DNA from 3 places in the Erwinia sp. HR93 genome. Region 1 is predicted to be linked to each of the others. Evidence: predicted binding sites of a transcription regulator. Region 1 holds the regulator's gene; each other region holds the start of a gene.
The links. Region 1 encodes CRP, which controls carbon source genes, mostly activating them, when cyclic AMP is high. Its sites were predicted from a motif close to ATGTGANNNNNNTCACAT; they were not measured.

Region 1 (3,280 bases):
AGCCCGGCCATAGTTCCGCCCGCCCGGTGAAAAATACGCACCCGGGTCGCTCCGTAACCGTTTTGGGTGACAAACATAATCGTCATTAAAATCCACCAGGGTTTAGGCAGATGCAGCGCGCTGCCGAGCAGACTGCCTATTGCCAGCATAACGCCGGTGCGGGCCGCGCTGCGCAATGCCGTAGATTTTAGCGATAGATAATTTTTTAGCGCGGGGAAGAGCGGCAGGCGGCGCTCTCTGTCGGCCATAAGATTACGTGCGTATAGCGGGCGCTGGGTGCGCAGCACGCGGGCGATGCGGCTGAAGTGGTAGTGGCAAAATTGCCCAACCGGATTATCCGGGTGTTGTCGGGCGATTTTGGCCAGCGCAGATAGCGGTTTTTCCATGCTAAAGCGGCGGGGATAGCGATGATAAAGAATGTCATCCGCCAGCACTCGCAGCCGGGAGGCGACGATTTGAGCGTTCCAGCGAATGACCGCCTCAGCGTGGCTCTTCTCGATTAACTTTTGCACTTCTTCCGGTTGATGCAGACTGACAGAGATGTGCTCCTGCAAATCGAGCCCGACCTGGAAGATGCGCAGCAGGCGCTTGTAGTCACTTTGCTGGCTGCCGGTGGAAAGCATATGAAGCTGCTGGTAGCACTGGCTTATCAGGTCAACGACTTTCTGCTGGCGCGTCAGCAACGGCGGCAGCGCTTTCTCAGGACAGGTGTGCTGCGTCAGCAGGCTATATTTCGCTTCACAGTAATTAGCCAGCTCGCGATACAGCAAACTGAGCGTTTCACGCAGCGGCTGTTCACGCCACAGCCAAAGCCAAAAGCGATTAAACAGTCCGTACCAGGTGGTACCAAGCGCGTACAGCAGCATGGGTTGCCAAACCGGCATGTTTCCCGCGAGGCTGAGCGTAAAAATAGCGGCCACCATTGAGGCAGGAAATAGCCTTGCATGCAGTGAGCTGATTTCCGCCGTTACGCCCAGAAGCAGCGCCATGCCGAAGAAGATGGCCGGCAGCGGCACATTTTCTCGCATCAATAATTGCACGATCAGACTGCAAGAGGCGAATAGGCAGCCGCCAACGATAAGTCGTTTAAAAAAGCGTTTATGAGGGGTATCCAGCCCGGCCATATTGCAGCAGGCGGGAACTAATGAAAAAAGTAGACCAAGACGAAGGTTACCCAGCGCCAGGCCGACGGCAACCGGCAGACATAGCACCAGCGTCTGACGCAGCGCGTAATTGACTTCAGGGTGATAAATCAGTCGGCGCCACATATATAACGACCTGAGGTATCGGCGCGGTGTGCGTGATAACACGCCGCGCCGCCGCGTTTAGCGCGTGCCGTAGACGACGATAGTTTTGCCGTGCGCGGATATCAGGTTCTGATCTTCGAGCATTTTTAAAATGCGGCCGACGGTTTCACGGGAGCAGCCCACGATTTGCCCGATTTCCTGGCGGGTAATTTTTATCTGCATGCCGTCAGGATGCGTCATGGCATCAGGCTGCTTCGCCAGGTTTAGTAGGGTTTGAGCAATGCGGCCGGTAACGTCCAGGAAAGCAAGGTTACCGACTTTTTCAGAGGTGACCTGCAGGCGACGCGCCATTTGTGATGAGAGGCGCATTAGAATATCCGGATTAACCTGGATTAACTGACGAAAATTTTTATAGGAGATTTCCGCGACCTCGCAGGCACTTTTGGCCCGAACCCAGGCGCTACGCTCCTGCCCTTCCTCAAAGAGGCCCAGTTCGCCGATAAAATCGCCCTGATTAAGGTATGAGAGGATCATTTCTTTGCCCTCTTCATCTTTAATCAGTACGGCCACGGAGCCTTTCACGATGTAGTAAAGCGTTTCGGCTTTTTCACCCTGATGGATGAGCGTGCTTTTGGAGGGATACTTATGAATGTGGCAATGAGACAAAAACCATTCGAGAGTCGGGTCTGTTTGCGGTTTGCCAAGCACCATGTGCGGTTATCCTCTGATTATAAACTGGCATCTGGAAGAGGCGCTTATGCTTCTCCCAAACGTGGTAAACGAGTTCTGCGTTTTAAATGGGAAGGGGATCAGAACAGCCTGTTATCAGTAAAGTTTTTACCTGAATGACCTTCACTACGACGCAGCAGTATCCGGTCTGTTTTAACATAGCTTTTCACCAGTGTCTCTTCTTGTCTCGTTTCAGCTTGACGCAGGTCGCCTTCTGTTGCCAGTTTCGCCCCTGACGCTTACTCTGTGGGGAAGCGTAATCTAACGGAGCGTACAAAATGCAGGCACGAGTTAAATGGGTAGAAGGGCTAACATTCCTCGCCGAATCCGCCTCTGGTCATCAGGTTTTGATGGACGGTAATTCAGGAGACAAGGCGCCAAGCCCGATGGAAATGGTATTAATGGCGGCCGGAAGTTGCAGCGCGATAGATGTGGTTTCTATCTTGCAAAAAGGGCGCCATGACGTAACCGATTGTGAGGTTAAACTTACGTCCGAGCGCCGTGAAGAAGCGCCGCGGCTTTTCACGCATATTAATCTGCACTTTATTGTTACCGGGCGCGGGCTGAGGGATAACGCGGTTGCACGTGCGGTTGAACTGTCAGCCGAAAAATACTGTTCGGTTGCGTTGATGCTGGAAAAGGCGGCCAATATTACCCATTCATGGGAAGTGATTGAAGCCTGATTAGACGCTGCGCGTCTTTAATAAGGCGCGCGATTTTAGTTGATTCCCCGGTCTTCAATTAACCGTTTCACCAGCGGTGTCATGATAAGCTCCATTGCAAGCCCCATTTTCCCTCCCGGCACTACCAGCGTATTCATGTGAGAAATGAACGAGCCTTGCAGCATAGCCAGCAGCCAGGGGAAATCGATCTGCTCCAGGTTACGAAAATGAATCACCACCAAACTTTCGTCCAGTGAGGGGATCGCCCGGGCTGCGAAGGGATTTGACGTATCGACGGTGGGCACGCGCTGGAAATTAATGTGCGTGCGCGAAAACTGAGGGGTAATGTAGTTAATATAGTCTTCCATTGAACGCACGACCGAGTCCATCACGGCCTCGCGGGAATGACCGCGCTCGCTCATATCCCGCACCAGTTTTTGTATCCACTCTAGGTTTACAATAGGCACTACGCCGACCAACAAATCTACGTGCTGCGCCACGTCTATCTGCGGCGTGACCACCCCGCCGTGTAGACCTTCGTAAAACAGGATGTCCGTGTCCGCAGGCAGCGGCTGCCAGGGGGTAAATGTACCGGGAACCTGATTCCAGGGCACCGCCTCGTCGTAGGTGTGTAAATATTTC
Region 2 (3,280 bases), 670 kb from region 1:
ATGGAAAAGCCCGAGCGCTGGTAGGGGGTGAACATAAACCTTTATATATGGCGATCGATCCGCTTCAAAGTATGACGCGTGAAGAAAAATTGAATATTCTGCGCCGGGTGGATGCGGTGGCGCGGGCAGAAGATACGCGCGTTCAGGAAGTGAACGCCAGCCTGAGCGGCGTCTATGAACTGATTCTGGTCGCCGCCACGGACGGTACGCTGGCGGCGGATGTTCGCCCGCTGGTGCGTTTGTCCGTGAGTGTCCAGGTTGAGGAAGATGGTAAGCGTGAACGCGGTTCAAGCGGCGGCGGTGGACGCTTCGGCTATGAATGGTTTTTGGCACCGGTAAACGGTGAGGTGCGCGCTGAAGCCTGGGCGAAAGAGGCGGTACGTATGGCGCTGGTCAATCTTTCCGCCGTCGCGGCACCGGCCGGAACATTGCCCGTGGTTCTCGGCGCCGGCTGGCCTGGCGTTTTACTGCATGAGGCGGTTGGCCATGGGCTGGAAGGTGATTTTAATCGCCGGGGGACGTCGGTATTTAGCGGGCAGATGGGCGAGCTGGTGGCTTCACCGCTGTGCACCGTTGTTGATGATGGCACAATGACCAATCGTCGCGGTTCACTCGCCATCGACGATGAAGGGGTTCCCGGCCAGTATAATGTGCTGATTGAAAATGGCATCCTGAAAGGTTTCATGCAGGATAAGCTAAATGCGCGCCTGATGGGTTTGCAGCCTACGGGTAACGGGCGTCGTGAGTCTTACGCGCATCTGCCAATGCCGCGAATGACCAATACGTATATGCTGGCAGGTGAATCCACGCCGCAGGAAATTATTGAATCCGTTGACTACGGCCTGTACGCACCTAATTTCGGCGGTGGGCAAGTGGATATTACCTCCGGGAAATTTGTCTTTTCAACCTCAGAAGCCTATCTGATTGAGAAAGGGAAAGTGACGCGCGCGGTGAAAGGCGCGACGCTGATTGGCTCCGGAATCGAAGCCATGCAGCAGATATCCATGGTGGGAAATGACTTAGCGCTGGATAACGGCGTGGGCGTTTGTGGTAAAGAGGGGCAAAGTGTGCCTGTCGGCGTGGGCCAGCCTACGCTAAAAGTCGATAAACTGACCGTCGGCGGTACGGCATAAACTTTCTTCCGGCGGGGCGGGAAGTTAGCGCTCGCTTCGCCTGCCACTGCTGCCTCTGCGCATATCCTGATAAAGCTGCGCGACTTTCACGAAATAATCGCTCAGATAGTTGATACAAACCTGCACTTTAAGCGGCAGCTTGTCTTTTTCGGTATAGAGCGCGTAAACCGGTCTGGGTGCAGACTGATAGCGCGGGAGCAAAACTTCCAGTTCACCGCTGTTTACACCGTTAATTACCCACATCAGCGGCACATATGCGATGCCCGCGCCGACGGAAATCCAGCGCGTCAGCGTCATCGGGTCATTCGTGACAAACCGGCCTTTTGGCGTCAGCCGCGTTGAAATTCCTTCCGGAGCGACCAGCTCGAACTCATTGTCAGGGCGAACGCTATAGGCTATCCAGGAATGATTGACTAAGTCCGTCGGTTTTTCCGGCGTGCCATATTGGGCTAAATAGCCCCGCGAGGCACAAACCACCATGGGCATTGCGCCCAGTTTACGTGAGAACAGGCTGGAGTCTTGCAGTGATCCAACGCGGATAACCAGATCCAAACCATCGGCAATCAGATCCGGTGCGGGGATGCCGGTCACTAAATTGACCGTGAGGCCCGGATATTCTCGCAGCATATCGGCGGTCATACTCGCCAGGATATTTTGCGCCATCGTTGAAGAACTGCCGATGCGTAACGTGCCGGTAGGCGTGTTATTAAATGCATAAAGCTGTTCATGAACCGCGTGCGCTTCCTGTAGCATTTTTCGGCAGCCCTGATAATAGATTTTCCCGGCTTCTGTCAGGCCAATGCTGCGCGTACTGCGGTTAAGCAGTTTAACCTGTAGCTCGTTTTCCAGTTGAGATATGGTCTGACTAATTGAGGATACGCTCATTTGTAGCTGGCGCGCGGCTGCGGTAAACGAGCCAAATTCCACAACGCTTGCAAACACGGACATGTGTTTTAATCGATTCATTATTCACTCTGGCTTAAAAGTGATTTAGATCACAAGTAATAGATAACAGGTTAACAGTTACGTTAATATACTATTTTTAACAAAACCAACGGCGCGATTTCTCCCTCGCACCTTCCGCCATTCTCTTCGTGGCGCCGCTGGTAAACAATAAACGGTCACCTGCTTGTACTTCCAGGATTAACATGAGTTTATTTCCGGTTATCGTGGTTTTCGGACTTTCGTTTCCACCGATATTCGTTGAGCTGCTTCTTTCACTGGCGATTTTTTGGCTGGTGCGGCGCGTGCTTACCCCTACGGGGATCTATGATTTTGTCTGGCACCCGGCGCTGTTTAATACGGCCCTGTACTGCTGCCTGTTTTGGTTGATATCGCGCTTGTTTGTTTGAGGTTGATGTGAAAACGCTAACAAGAAAATTGCTCCGCACCGGCGTGACGCTGGTGCTGGTTCTTATTGCCATCATTGCTATTTTCCGTATCTGGAGCTTTTATACGGAGTCGCCATGGACGCGCGACGCGCGTTTTACCGCCGATGTTGTCGCTATTGCCCCCGATGTTGCAGGGCTGATAACGGACGTACAGGTTCATGATAATCAACCGGTGCGAAAAGGGCAGATATTATTCACCGTGGATAAACCGCGCTACCAGCAGGCGCTGGCGCAGGCTGAGGCGGACGTCGGCTATTATGAAGCGCTGGTGAATGAAAAGCGGCGCGAAGCCGGGCGACGTAATCGCTTAGGCATCCAGGCCATGTCTCGCGAAGAGATAGAACAATCGAATAATGGTTTGCAGACTTCGCTGCATCAGTTAGCTAAGGCCCAGGCGACGCGCGATTTGGCAAAGCTGGACTTAGAACGCACGACCGTTCGCGCGCCGTCTGACGGATGGATAACCAATCTTAATGTTTACGTCGGCGAGTTTATTACGCGCGGCTCCACCGCAGTTGCGTTAGTAAAAAAAGACTCATTTTATATTCTGGCTTATATGGAAGAGACTAAGCTTCATGGGATTAGGCCGGGCTATCGTGCAGAGATCACGCCGCTCGGTAGCAACCGCGTATTGAAAGGCACCGTTGAAAGTATCTCCGCCGGGGTGACTAATGCCAGCAGTAAAAATGACAGTAAAGGCATGGCGACGGTGGACTCCAATCTGGAGTGGGTTCGCCTGGCACAGCGTGTTCCGGT
Region 3 (3,280 bases), 200 kb from region 1:
GCCTGACGCATTGCGCGCTCGGTGAGATCGCGGTGCGTAATGACCAGGTCAACGTCGCCAGGCAGGTTATTAATCGCGCAGTTAGTTACAGAAATCGCGGTCAACCCTGCATCCTGCACTTTTTTGCGCAGTACGCCGGCGCCCATGGCGCTGGATCCCATGCCCGCATCGCAGGCCACGATAATTTTACGCACGTGGCTCAAATCGCCTGCTGCAGTCTCAGCAGTGGCTGTGCCGCCTTTTGATTGCGCTTTCATCGCCTGCATGCGGCGAGTTGCGGCATCAATATCGTCTTCTTCTTTAACCTTACTGGTTTTCAGCAAAATAGCGGAAACAACGAAAGAAACCACCAGAGCCACCGCAATAGCGGCAATATTGGCGAAGTAAGCCCCTTTTGGCGTCATGGCCAGTACTGCCAGAATAGAACCCGGAGATGCCGGAGAAACTAAGCCGCCGTTCAGAACGCTCAGAGTGAATACACCGCTCATTCCGCCCAGAATAACGGCGATAATCAGACGAGGATTCATCAATACGTAGGGGAAGTAAATTTCGTGGATACCGCCAAGGAAGTGAATAATTGCGGCACCCCCGGCTGATTGTTTGGCGCTACCGCGGCCAAAAAACATGTAGGCCAGTAATACGCCCAGGCCCGGACCTGGGTTTGCTTCAATCAGGAAGAAGATAGATTTGCCGATATCATGCGACTGCTGGATACCCAACGGCGAGAAAATACCGTGGTTGATCGCGTTATTAAGGAACAGAATCTTCGCTGGTTCAACGAAGATAGACGCCAGAGGCAGCATATCGTGCGCCACCATAAAGCTAACGCCAGCCGCCAAAATCTTCGACAGCACTTCAACCGCCGGGCCGATACCCATGAAAGCCAGAATGGCGAGGATCATCCCGATGATACCGGCGGAGAAGTTATTCACCAGCATTTCAAAGCCGGACTTAATTTTACCGTCAATTAGCGCATCGAAACGCTTGATACACCATCCACCCAGCGGGCCGGCAATCATTGAGCCGAGGAACATGGGCATATCCGCGCCGACGATAACACCCATGGTTGTGATAGCGCCGACAACGCCGCCGCGCTCGCCGCCAATCAGGCGTCCGCCGGTGTAGCCGATAAGCAGTGGCAGAAGATACGTGATCATCGGGCCTACGAGTTTTGCCATCGTCTCGTTCGGGAACCAGCCGGTAGGGATAAAGAGTGCGGTGATAATCCCCCAGGCGATAAAGGCGCCGATATTCGGCATCACCATATTGCTAAGAAAACGACCAAAGCTCTGCACTTTGATCTTGATATCGGATGACATAAAACACCCCTTATGTGAGTACGTGCCGGGAATAGCCCGTTTCTTTTTTTGTTAATGAGGCGGCAGGTAAGCCAGCCTGATGTCCGTGATGCGAAATCTGGCACTGAAAACGCAAACTGTCCAGATGGTGCCATTTTGTGTGACATGAATCACTAAACATTAGGGGGTAATGGGGGCATTGATGTGATTTTGGTCACAAAAAAATAGCCAATCCCCTCGATTCTGATGAAATATTTGTCATTTCATGACACTCAATGTGACTTGAGTCACATTTGTGCTGATCGAGTTTATGTCACTTATGTGAGATGAATCACCTAAGTACCTATAAAAATATCATCGGTACGGGTGATAAACGCCGATGGAGGCAGGCACCGTTTCCAGTCATATGCTTAATATGAATGCCTCGCCAGGCGATGGTTATATCTGCAGGGTTGGCAAAGCGTTGCTCCTGACGGTGTGCCTATCACTGAGAGAGTTCATGTCAATATTATCTATTCACGGCCGTGCTCAACGGCGCGCGGCGAGGTATCCGCAGAATGGTAACGCGTCATCCGCGAGCTATCCCGGCGTTTAAAGCTTGATAGCATGGTTTTTCAACCTGTAAACCGCCGCCGTGGGCGATATCTCGGGTTATACGCCATACTTTCCGGGCGCGCGCGCAGGTCGCTCAGCCACTATTGCGATATCGGGCAGAGCCAGCAATCCTCACTAACAATTAAGTGTGTGTCGGTAATCGGGCGCTGGCTGGCGTCAACATTCATGGTTTGTGAAGTAGTATTAAATCGGGAGGCGCCGTTATTATGAAGCTTGTGGGTCGTTATACTTGTCCGCACGTGCGTAAAATCTCAATAATGCTTCTTGAAAAAGAAATGCCTTTTGAGTTGATTGATATACAGCGCGCCGGTGGGAAAATATCAGCAATGAATCCTCTGAGCCATATGCCATTATTGTGCACCGACAGCGGTGAGCGCTGGTTTGGCTCTGCGGTAATTAGCGATTATCTGGAAGAAATTTATCCTACGCCGTCGTTACTTCCCGGCGATTGCGCTGGAAGGCGATGGGAAAGCCAGATAGAGGCGCTTGCCGACGGTATTATTAACGTGGCGGAGCGGCTGGTCAGTGAGCGTCAGCGCTCGCCGGGGCAACAATTAGACGTTCTGCTATTGCAGTTGCGGGATGAATTGGGCGGCTGTCTGGACTGGCTGGAACACCAACTTTCGCAGGGTCGCATTACGACGCAGCCGCTACGCTTAGGCGCAATTGCCGTGGGCTGCGCTATTGGCTATCTCAATGCACAGCGCATCGCTCCGGGCTGGTGCGCTTCGCGCCCGCTGCTGGTGAATATGGTGGGTGCCCTGTTCGAACGAAATAGCTTCGCCCGCACCGGGCTGCCGGGGTAAACCCCTGGGCGGGGTCATTTGGCTATTTAAGCCGGATTTAGGGCGCCCGTTTATCCGTCGATTATTTAATGTTTATCTACAGCCGCCGGGATTTAACTAAAGCTTAAGCGCGTGCGGGTTAGCTTCGCGCTGGCTTTGGGTTTGTGTCTCACTGACGTGCGGTACGCCATGCAATGACTCAGGGTATATGACAGAGCGAAGCGGCACCTGTTACACTCGCTATCTTTCCCCCGAACGATATTTAGCCATGACTCAACACGATTTGTTCAGCCAGCTTCCTGCCCTCGATCGCCTGTTGCATGATGCAACGTTTGCCCCGTTGTTAACGAAATACGGTCACTCACGGCTGGTTGAAACGCTGCGCCTGATGCTGACGGAAGCACGCTCGGTTATTCGCAAGGAAGGGGCGCTTCCAGACTGGGCGCAGGCCTGGGCCGTGGAGGCGGAAACTCGCCTGCATCGTGAAGATACCAGCGCGCTACGTCCGGTTTTTAACTTAACCGGCACCGTGCTGCATACCAACTTAGGGCGCGCCATTCAGGCGGACGCCGCCGTGGAGGC

Region 2: a site for CRP is predicted at 2,117-2,134, ahead of aaeR (HTH-type transcriptional activator AaeR). Genes of this name have one in related genera too.
Region 3: a site for CRP is predicted at 1,501-1,518, ahead of SFA31_RS03820 (PTS mannitol transporter subunit IICBA). Genes of this name have one in related genera too.

What each region holds. Positions count from the first base shown of each region.
Region 1 is NZ_JAXUDP010000001.1:998,698-1,001,977, forward strand. Features, by position in the region: gene SFA31_RS04650 (YccS/YhfK family putative transporter) at 1-1,268, opposite strand, end outside; gene crp (cAMP-activated global transcriptional regulator CRP) at 1,326-1,958, opposite strand; gene SFA31_RS04660 (OsmC family protein) at 2,255-2,659, shown strand; gene SFA31_RS04665 (phosphoribulokinase) at 2,695-3,280, opposite strand, start outside.
Region 2 is NZ_JAXUDP010000001.1:330,069-333,348, reverse strand. Features, by position in the region: gene tldD (metalloprotease TldD) at 1-1,133, shown strand, start outside; gene aaeR (HTH-type transcriptional activator AaeR) at 1,158-2,099, opposite strand; gene aaeX (p-hydroxybenzoic acid efflux pump operon protein AaeX) at 2,282-2,485, shown strand; gene aaeA (p-hydroxybenzoic acid efflux pump subunit AaeA) at 2,493-3,280, shown strand, end outside.
Region 3 is NZ_JAXUDP010000001.1:797,458-800,737, forward strand. Features, by position in the region: gene SFA31_RS03820 (PTS mannitol transporter subunit IICBA) at 1-1,319, opposite strand, end outside; gene SFA31_RS03825 (glutathione S-transferase) at 2,120-2,719, shown strand; gene selA (L-seryl-tRNA(Sec) selenium transferase) at 2,967-3,280, shown strand, end outside.